DNA from 2 places in the Streptomyces sp. NPDC020898 genome. Region 2 is predicted to be linked to the other one. Evidence: predicted binding sites of a transcription regulator. Region 2 holds the regulator's gene; the other holds the start of a gene.
What was found. Region 2 encodes HspR, which represses chaperone genes until heat shock. Its sites were predicted from a motif close to TTGAGNNNNNNNNNCTCAA; they were not measured.
Positions count from the first base shown of each region.

Region 1: a site for HspR is predicted at 1,860-1,878, ahead of lon (endopeptidase La). Genes of this name have one in related genera too.

Region 1 covers NZ_JBIRRV010000002.1:223,447-227,833, reverse strand. Annotated here, with positions in the region: gene ACH4TV_RS08910 (hypothetical protein) at 181-1,065, shown strand; gene ACH4TV_RS08905 (GNAT family N-acetyltransferase) at 1,066-1,722, opposite strand; gene lon (endopeptidase La) at 1,901-4,315, shown strand.
Region 2 covers NZ_JBIRRV010000029.1:25,510-29,896, forward strand. Annotated here, with positions in the region: gene ACH4TV_RS45075 (fibronectin type III domain-containing protein) at 1-332, shown strand, start outside; gene ACH4TV_RS45080 (PA14 domain-containing protein) at 329-2,344, shown strand; gene ACH4TV_RS45085 (heat shock protein transcriptional repressor HspR) at 2,418-2,864, opposite strand; gene dnaJ (molecular chaperone DnaJ) at 2,870-4,063, opposite strand; gene grpE (nucleotide exchange factor GrpE) at 4,109-4,387, opposite strand, start outside.

The sequences.
Region 1 (4,387 bases), on a different contig from region 2:
ACCGACGCGGCCGTAGAGGCCAAGTGGGCATCGGTGCGAACCGGCGTTGAGCATCCGCCTGTGCCTGCCGAGACTGAGAATGCGTCCGGGGCGACCGACGGTTTCCGTGTCGCGCGGGTGCCACGCACAGACAGTCCCGGCTCTGAGCCGGAACACCGGCGGAGCCGGAACATCGCACAGTTGGCCGATGCGCGCGGAGGCCCCAAACCCTCGTTCCTGCTGCGCGAGGACCGTTCCGAGTACGAGCGCCTTCTCGATGAGGCGCTGCGCTCCGCACCGCACCGCCCGGAACTGGCCGCCGTCGGTCAGCGGCTGAACCCCGAACAACTGCGGACCATGGCGCTCAACGCCACCGGGCTCATCACGGCTGCGGCGGTGACCGAGTACCGGCACTACGTCTTCGTACGCGACGAATCGCGGCGGTCGGAGTCATCAGACGGCGTGGAGGAGGGGGACGGGGCCGCGTCGGCTCTCGCCGCCACTGTGGGAGAGGACACCGGGACGGCAGGGGCGGGCGCTTTGGCTGTCGCCGCGGTTCTGGCACCGGTTCTCGCCGGAGGAGTCACGGCGATCTTCCTGCTCGTGGGCTACATCCTCAGGATGCTCGACCCTGAGCCGGCGTTCGCCCAGACCATGCTCACCACCGGATGGGTGTTCGGTGCGGTGACCGCGGCAGCGATATTCGTCGCCGCGGTCGGCCTGCTGCTCACCGCCCTGCGCAACAGCCCGGACGCGGAGGAGGCCGGGGCGTACGGCGAACTGACCGGGGAAGTGGCTCAGGCCAGGGAAGTCTGGCGCGAGGCCCTGCTGGAGCGCGGCATCCTGCCGTTCCTCCGCGAGGCCCTCGCCCACTCCGATTCGTCGGCCGCCAGCCGCAAACCGACCCCGGAACCCACCACCGGCCGTATGCCTCACCTCGGCTACAACCGGCCCGGTTTCAGCAGCTCCGACGACAACGCCTCAACGGGCCACCGCCCCAGCTACTCCAGCCCGGACTTCAGCAGCCCGGACTTCGGAGGCCCGCACGCGCCCGAACTTGACGGCCCGGACACACAGCCGGACTGATTACCGCTCTACGCCCGCCCCCACGAACTTCGCGCTCGTCAGAAGCCCCTCCACCCGCCACCCCAGCGCCTCGTACAGCCCCCGGCCGTCCGGAGTGCCCGCCAGTACGCCGGTCTCCGCGCCCTCGGCGGCGGCCTCTCGGGTGAGCGTGCGCATCACGAAGGAGCCGAGTCCTCGGCGGCGGTGTGCGGGGGACGTTTCCACCTGGTCGACGACCGCTGTTCTGCCCGTCGGGGCGATCTGGCCGCGGGCCGCCCAGGAGCCGTCGGGTGCCGCGAGCATCACGCGGGTGACGCCGGCGCGGGTCCAGACGCGCAGGCGGTAGTCGTCGGGGGGTGAGGGTGCCTCCGATGCCGTCAACGGGAGCGTCATCAGGTAGCCCGGCTCGGGGTCGATCCACCAGCCCTCGCCGAGCCAGTTGCCGACCGTCGCCGGATCGGCGAACACCTTGAGCCACACGCCCGGGCCGGTCACCGCGTCCGCGACCTTCCGGACGGTCCGCTCCTCCACGGCGTCGTTCAGCGCGTCGAGGACGTGCCGGGTGACGTGCTCCGCCGTGCCCACGTCGATCGTGTAGCCCCAGGGCTCGACCAGGGGCGGCGATGCCCCGCGCGAGACGACCCAGCCGTCCACCCAGGCCCGCACGGGTCCGTCCATGACCTACCTCCTGTGTAATGAGTGCTTGCGGCTAGTGGGTATTACGTTGCTGACTGTATGCCGGGCGTTCGTCGTCGTGACAGAGGTGATCGCTCACGGCGAACACGTCCCGGGGAACAATCAACCACCCCCAAGCATTGAGTCGGCATAGCTCAACTTGAATGCCGAAGGGGAGATCATGGCTTCGACGTCCACACCGCTCACACTGCCCGTGCTGCCGCTCGACGACGAGGTCGTGCTGCCCGGGATGGTGGTTCCGCTCGACCTGAACGACGCCGACGTACGTGCTGCCGTGGAGGCCGCTCAGGCCGCCGCCCGCACCGAGACCGGCAAGCCCAGGGTTCTGCTGGTGCCACGTATCGACGGGGCATATCCGAGTACCGGTGTCGTCGGCACCGTGGAGCAGGTCGGCCGGCTGGCCGACGGGGATCCGGGGGCTCTCATCCGGGCCCGGGGGCGCGTGCGGATCGGCGCCGGGACCACCGGGCCGGGGGCCGCGCTGTGGGTCGAGGGGACCCGGATCGACGAGGTCGTCCCGGACCCGCTGCCCGGTCACGTCACCGAACTTGTCAAGGAGTACAAGGCACTTGCCACCTCCTGGCTGCGCAAGCGCGCCGCCTGGCAGGTCGTCGACCGTGTCCAGGCCATCGACGATGTCTCCGCCCTTGCCGACAATTCCGGTTACTCGCCCTTCCTCAGCACCGACCAGAAGGTGGAGCTGCTGGAGACCGCCGACCCGGTGGCCCGGCTGAAGCTCGCCACCCAGCAGCTGCGCGACCACCTCGCCGAGCAGGATGTCGCCGAGACCATCGCGAAGGACGTCCAGGAAGGCGTCGACAAGCAGCAGCGGGAGTTCCTGCTGAAGCGCCAGCTGGAAGCCGTACGCAAGGAACTGCGCGAACTCGACGGCGGGCAGGACGGGGAGGAGTCCGACGACTACCGGGCCCGTGTCGAAGCCGCCGATCTGCCCGAGAACGTGCGCGAGGCCGCTCTCAAGGAGGTCGACAAGCTGGAGCGGTCCTCCGACCAGTCGCCCGAGGGCGGGTGGATCCGGACCTGGCTCGACACCGTGCTCGAACTGCCCTGGAACGAGCGGACCGAGGACTCGTACGACATCCAGGGCGCCCAGGCAGTGCTCGACGCCGAGCACGCCGGGCTGGAGGACGTGAAGGAGCGCATCACCGAGTACCTCGCCGTGCGCAAGCGGCGGGCCCAGCGCGGGCTGGGGGTTGTCGGCGGGCGTCGTGGCGGTGCTGTGCTCGCGCTCGTCGGGCCGCCCGGGGTCGGCAAGACCAGCCTCGGGGAGTCCGTCGCGCACGCCATGGGGCGGAAGTTCGTCCGGGTCGCGCTCGGCGGGGTCAGGGACGAGGCCGAGATCCGTGGCCACCGGCGTACGTATGTCGGCGCGCTGCCCGGCCGGATCGTGCGGGCCATCAAGGAAGCCGGGTCCATGAACCCCGTCGTTCTCCTCGACGAGATCGACAAGGTCGGGTCCGACTTCCGCGGTGACCCCGCCGCCGCGCTGCTCGAAGTCCTCGACCCGGCGCAGAACCACACCTTCCGCGACCACTACCTCGAAGTCGAACTCGACCTCAGCGACGTGGTGTTCCTCGCCACCGCCAACGTGCTCGACGCCATTCCGGAGGCGCTGCTCGACCGGATGGAGCTCGTCCGGCTGGACGGGTACACCGAGGACGAGAAGGTCGTCATCGCGCGGGATCACCTGCTGCCCCGGCAGTTGGAGCGGGCCGGGCTGGACGATGCCGAAGTCGCCCTCGACGAGAGCGCGTTGCGCAAGCTCGCCGGGGAGTACACGCGGGAGGCCGGGGTCCGGAACCTGGAGCGGTCCATCGCGCGGCTGCTGCGCAAGGTCGCCGCACAGAACGAACTCGGGGAGCGGAAGCTGCCGTTCACCGTCACCGAGGCGGATCTGCGGGACCTCATCGGGCGGCCCCATCACGTGCCCGAGGCCGCGCAGGACCCGGCCGAGCGGCGTACGGCCGTACCCGGTGTCGCCACCGGGCTCGCCGTCACCGGGGCCGGAGGTGACGTCCTCTACGTCGAGGCGTCGCTCGCCGACCCGGAGACCGGGGCCGCCGGACTGACCCTCACCGGGCAACTCGGCGACGTCATGAAGGAGTCCGCGCAGATCGCGCTCTCCTTCCTGCGCTCGCACGGCGCCGAACTGGAGCTGCCCGTGGGCGACCTGAAGGACCGGGGCGTGCACATCCACTTCCCGGCGGGGGCCGTGCCCAAGGACGGTCCGAGTGCGGGCGTCACCATGACGACCGCCCTCGCCTCGCTGCTCAGCGGACGGCTCGTGCGTACGGACGTCGCCATGACCGGCGAGGTCTCGCTGACCGGGCGGGTGCTGCCCATCGGCGGCGTCAAGCAGAAGCTGCTCGCCGCGCACCGGGCCGGTGTCACCACGGTGATCATCCCGAAGCGCAACGAGGCCGACCTGGACGACGTCCCGGCCGAGGTCCTGGAGAAGCTCGACGTCCACGCGGTCACGGACGTCCGCCAGGTCCTGGAACTGGCGCTCACCCCGGCGACGAACGGTGCGGCGACGGAGGTTCCGGTCGCGGCGTGACGGACGTGACCGGTCCGTGAGGGCCCGGGTCCCGAAAGGGGCCCGGGCCTTCCGCTGCCCACCCCGCGGGCG
Region 2 (4,387 bases):
GCCTGCGCGGCGCCATGAACGGCGCCGACATCGAGCTGATCTGGGAGCGCAGCCCGGAAGACGACGTCGAGTACTACCAGGTCTACCGCGGAGTCCTGGTCGACGGTGTCTGGCAGTACGAGCAGTGGACCCGCGAGAACGAGCTCCGCCAGCCCTACCCCGACGAGACGCTGGTCGGCTACTACCACGAGATCTACGACCCCCAGGGCGAGACCGTCCGCTGGGCCGTGCTCGCCGTCGACAGCTACGGCAACTCCCGTTTCGACAGCGGCGAGCAGTTCTCGTACGTCACCGTGACAGAGCCCGTAACGGACCCGGAGGCCGCCGAATGAACCGGCCCACACCCATGACCGCCGCCGCCTCCGGCGCCCTCGTGCTCGCGACGGCAGGCGGACTGCTCACCACGGTCGCCGTCCCGGCCGCCTCGGCGGCCACGGTGACCTGCAACTCCCCTGTCTACAAGCGGCAGTTCTTCGCCAACACCACCTTCTCCGGCACCCCGAAGAAGACCGACTGCGACGCCGCCATCGCCGAGAACTGGGGCGCGAGCACCCCCGCCATCGGCCTCCCGAAGGACAACTTCGGCGTCCGCTGGACCGTCACCCGCGACTTCGGCTCCGGCGGCCCCTTCGCCCTCACCGCCGCCACGCAGGACGGCATCCGCGTCTACCTGGACGGCAAGGCCAAGGTCAACCTCTGGAAGAACGTCACCACGACCCAGAAGACGACCGTCAACCTCACCATCCCGGCCGGCAAACACACCCTCCGCATTGACTACGCCAACTGGACCGGCTCCGCCAACGTCAGCTTCGCCTATACGCCCCGCACTTCGGCGACGGTCGACAAGGTCAAACCGCTCGCGCCCACCGGAGCCTCCGCGACGTACGACAAGGCCGCCGACAAGGTGAGGATCAGTTGGTCGAAGAACCTGGAGATGGATCTCTCCGGCTACCGCGTCTACCGTCAGGTGAAAGGACGGACCGACTGGGCCAAGATCAGCGGCACGGCAAATCTCGCCGGAACCTCGTTCCCCCACTCGGCGGCCCCGACCGGCACAGCCTTCCTCTACGAGGTGCGGGCCGTGGACAAAGCGGGCAACGAGTCAGCGGGCAGCGCCGACCAACTGGTCACCACCGTCGACCGGACCCCGCCGACCGTCACCGGTCTGAAGGTCCTCAGCGAGAGCGCCCTGGACGGAGTTGGTTTCTGGTGGATGTCCGACAGGGAGTCGCTGGAGCACCACCTGCTGAGGGCCAGTGCGCCCGACGGGCCGTTCACGGTGCTCAAGAGCGCGGGCAACTCGGCGACCGATGAGACCGCCCCGTACGGGGAGACCTCCTACTACAAGGTCTCGGCGACCGACGCAGCGGGCAATATCGGGTACTCGTCGGTGTTGTCGTTCGCCCGGCCGCTCGCCGTCCCTTACCTCGTCAACGGCGTCAACCGCCCGGAGGACGGCGGCGGCGTCGATCTGACTTGGTGGATGTCGCCATTGGCGCCGGCGGAGTTCCGGGTGTACCGCTATGACGACACCACCGGGACGCAGCTCGTGTCCTGCGACCCAAAGTTGATCGACACCACTTACGGACTCCGCCACACCTACTTGTGCACCGACACGACCCCGGTGCCCGGTACGACCTACTCGTACTGGGTGACCACCGTTGATGCCCTCGGGCGCGAGTCGAAGCCCTCGCACGGCGTCGGCAGGCTCTACACGGACGCCACCGCCCCGCCCCTCGTCACCGGGTTCACAGCCACCGCCACCGAGTACGGCACGGTCCTGGACTGGGACGACAACCCGGCGGCCGACCTCGCCGAATATCACCTCTACCGGCTCAGCACGGTGAACGACAGCAACCAGTACACGTACGTGGGCCGGGTCGAGGCGGGCACCAGCCGACTCGTCGACTCGTCGAACCTCCAGGATGGCGAGACCCACACGTACTTCGTGGACGCCGTGGACACCTCGGACAACTCCACCAACTCGTCAGCCGAGAACCTGGTGCCTGCCACCGTCACCGAACACGACCTGCGGCCCACCGTCGAGACCCCCTCGGACTTTCTGGTCAGTGTGAGCGCCAAGGCCGCCGACGACGCGGCCTCGGTCGATCTCTCGTGGAGACTGGACAGCTCCTACTACAGGACCGTCACCGGGTACCGGGTCTACCGCTGGAACCCGGCCACCACCGCGTACGAGCCCCTGACCGCCGACCCGGTCACCGGCACGTCGTACACCGACACCACAGCCGCTGTCGGCACCACCCACTTCTACTGGGTGACCGCTTTCCACGCCGACGGCACCGAAACCGCCCCCGGCGACGCGTGGGTGGCCCTTGCACCCTGAGCGCGCGGAAGGGGCCCGGAGGTTCGAACCGAACCTCCGGGCCCCTTCACACGCACGCTCGTTCGTCGCCTGGCTAGTCCTTGGCCTTCTTCGGCCGCCAAACCACCAACGCACTCGTCTGCTGCACTTCCTGATACGGCACCAGATCCCGCCGATAAGAAGCATGCACCGCGGCTTCCCGCTGCTGCAGCGCCGCCGCGGCGCCGTCCAGTGCGGCTTCCATCTCCGCCACGCGTGACTGCAGGGCGGCCACCTGGTTCTCCAGCTCGATGATCCGCTTGATGCCGGCCAGGTTGATGCCCTCGTCCTGCGACAACGCCTGCACCGCGCGGAGCAGTTCGATGTCGCGGGCCGAGTAGCGGCGGCCCCGGCCGGCGGTGCGGTCGGGGGAGACCAGGCCCAGGCGGTCGTACTGGCGCAGGGTCTGCGGGTGCAGGCCCGAGAGCTGGGCCGCCACCGAGATGACGTAGACCGGGGTCTCCTGCGTCAGTTCATACGGATTGCGTCTACGGCCGTCCATCTCGGTCAAGCTCCCTTCGCTGCCTCGAACAGCTCCGCCCGCGGATCCTCGTCCACGGTCGCCTCGCGATACGCCTCCAGTGCGTCACGAGCCTTCCCCGTCAGCTCCGTCGGGACACTCACCTCGACGGTGACGAGCAGGTCGCCCCGCGTGCCGTCCTTGCGGACCGCGCCCTTGCCGCGCGCACGCATCGTGCGCCCGTTGGGCGTGCCCGGGGGCAGCTTGAGGGTGACCGGCGGGCCGCCCAGGGTCGGGACCCTGACCTCGCCGCCGAGTGCCGCCTCGACGAACGTCACCGGCACCGTCACCGTCAGGTTGTCTTCCTTGCGGCCGAAGACCGGGTGGGAGTCGACATGGACCGTGACGTACAGGTCGCCCGCCGGGCCGCCCCGCTCGCCCGGCGCTCCCTTGCCGCGGAGGCGGATGCGCTGGCTGTCCGCCACCCCGGCCGGTATCCGCACCTGCATCGTCCGGGACGACTTGGCGCGCCCGGAGCCGCTGCACACCAGGCAGGCGTGCTCCGCGATCAGGCCCCGGCCCTTGCAGTCCGGGCACGGGTCGGTGAGCGAGAAGCCGCCGCCCGAGCCGCGCGCCACCTGGCCGGTGCCGACGCAGGTCGGGCACACCCTCGGCGTGCCGTTCTTGTCGCCGGTGCCCGAGCACGCCTTGCACGGTGACTGGGACGTCATGCGCAACGGGACCGTCGCGCCGTCCACCGCCTCCGTGAAGCTCAGCGTGACCTCGGTGTCGATGTCCTGGCCGCGCCGGGGCTGCGTACGGGTGGTGCCGCCGCCGCCCCGGTTGAACAGGCCCCCGAAGACGTCCCCGATGCCGCCGCCGAAGCCGCCCTGACCGGAGCCACCACCGGGGGCTCCGCCCTGGGCGCCGCCGCCGAAGAGGTCACCCAGGTCGAAGTTGAAGGAGCCGCCGCCCGCGCCCGGCCCGGGGCGGAAGCCGCCGTTGCCGAAGAGGGCGCGGGCCTCGTCGTACTCCTTGCGCTTCTTGGTGTCGCCGAGGATGTCGTTCGCCTCGGAGATCTCCTTGAAGCGCTCCTCCGCCTTGGCGTTGCCCTTGTTGGCGTCCGGGTGGAACTCGCGGGCGAGTTTCCGGTACGCCTTCTTGATCTCGGCCTCGGTGGCGTCCTTGGGGACGCCGAGGACCTTGTAGAAGTCCTTCTCGATGAAGTCCTTGGTGCTCATCCCCGACGTCCCTCCTTTCCTGCGGGCCCCGCGTCAGTGCTCACGTCAGCCCTCTTCCGGGCCACCGCTCTCCTTGTCGTCCGCCGCGTCGCCCGAGTCCGGAGTGGCCTGCGTCGCCCCGGGCTGGGGCTCGGCCACCGCGACCCGCGCGGGACGCAGGTTGCGCTCGCCGAACTTGTAGCCCGGCTGCAGGATCGCCACGCAGGTCGTCTCCGTGACGTCCGGCGCGTACGAGTGCATCAGGGCTTCGTGGATCGTCGGGTCGAAGGGCTCGCCCTCCTTGCCGAACTGCTGAAGGCCCATCTTCGCGGCGACGGTCTCCAG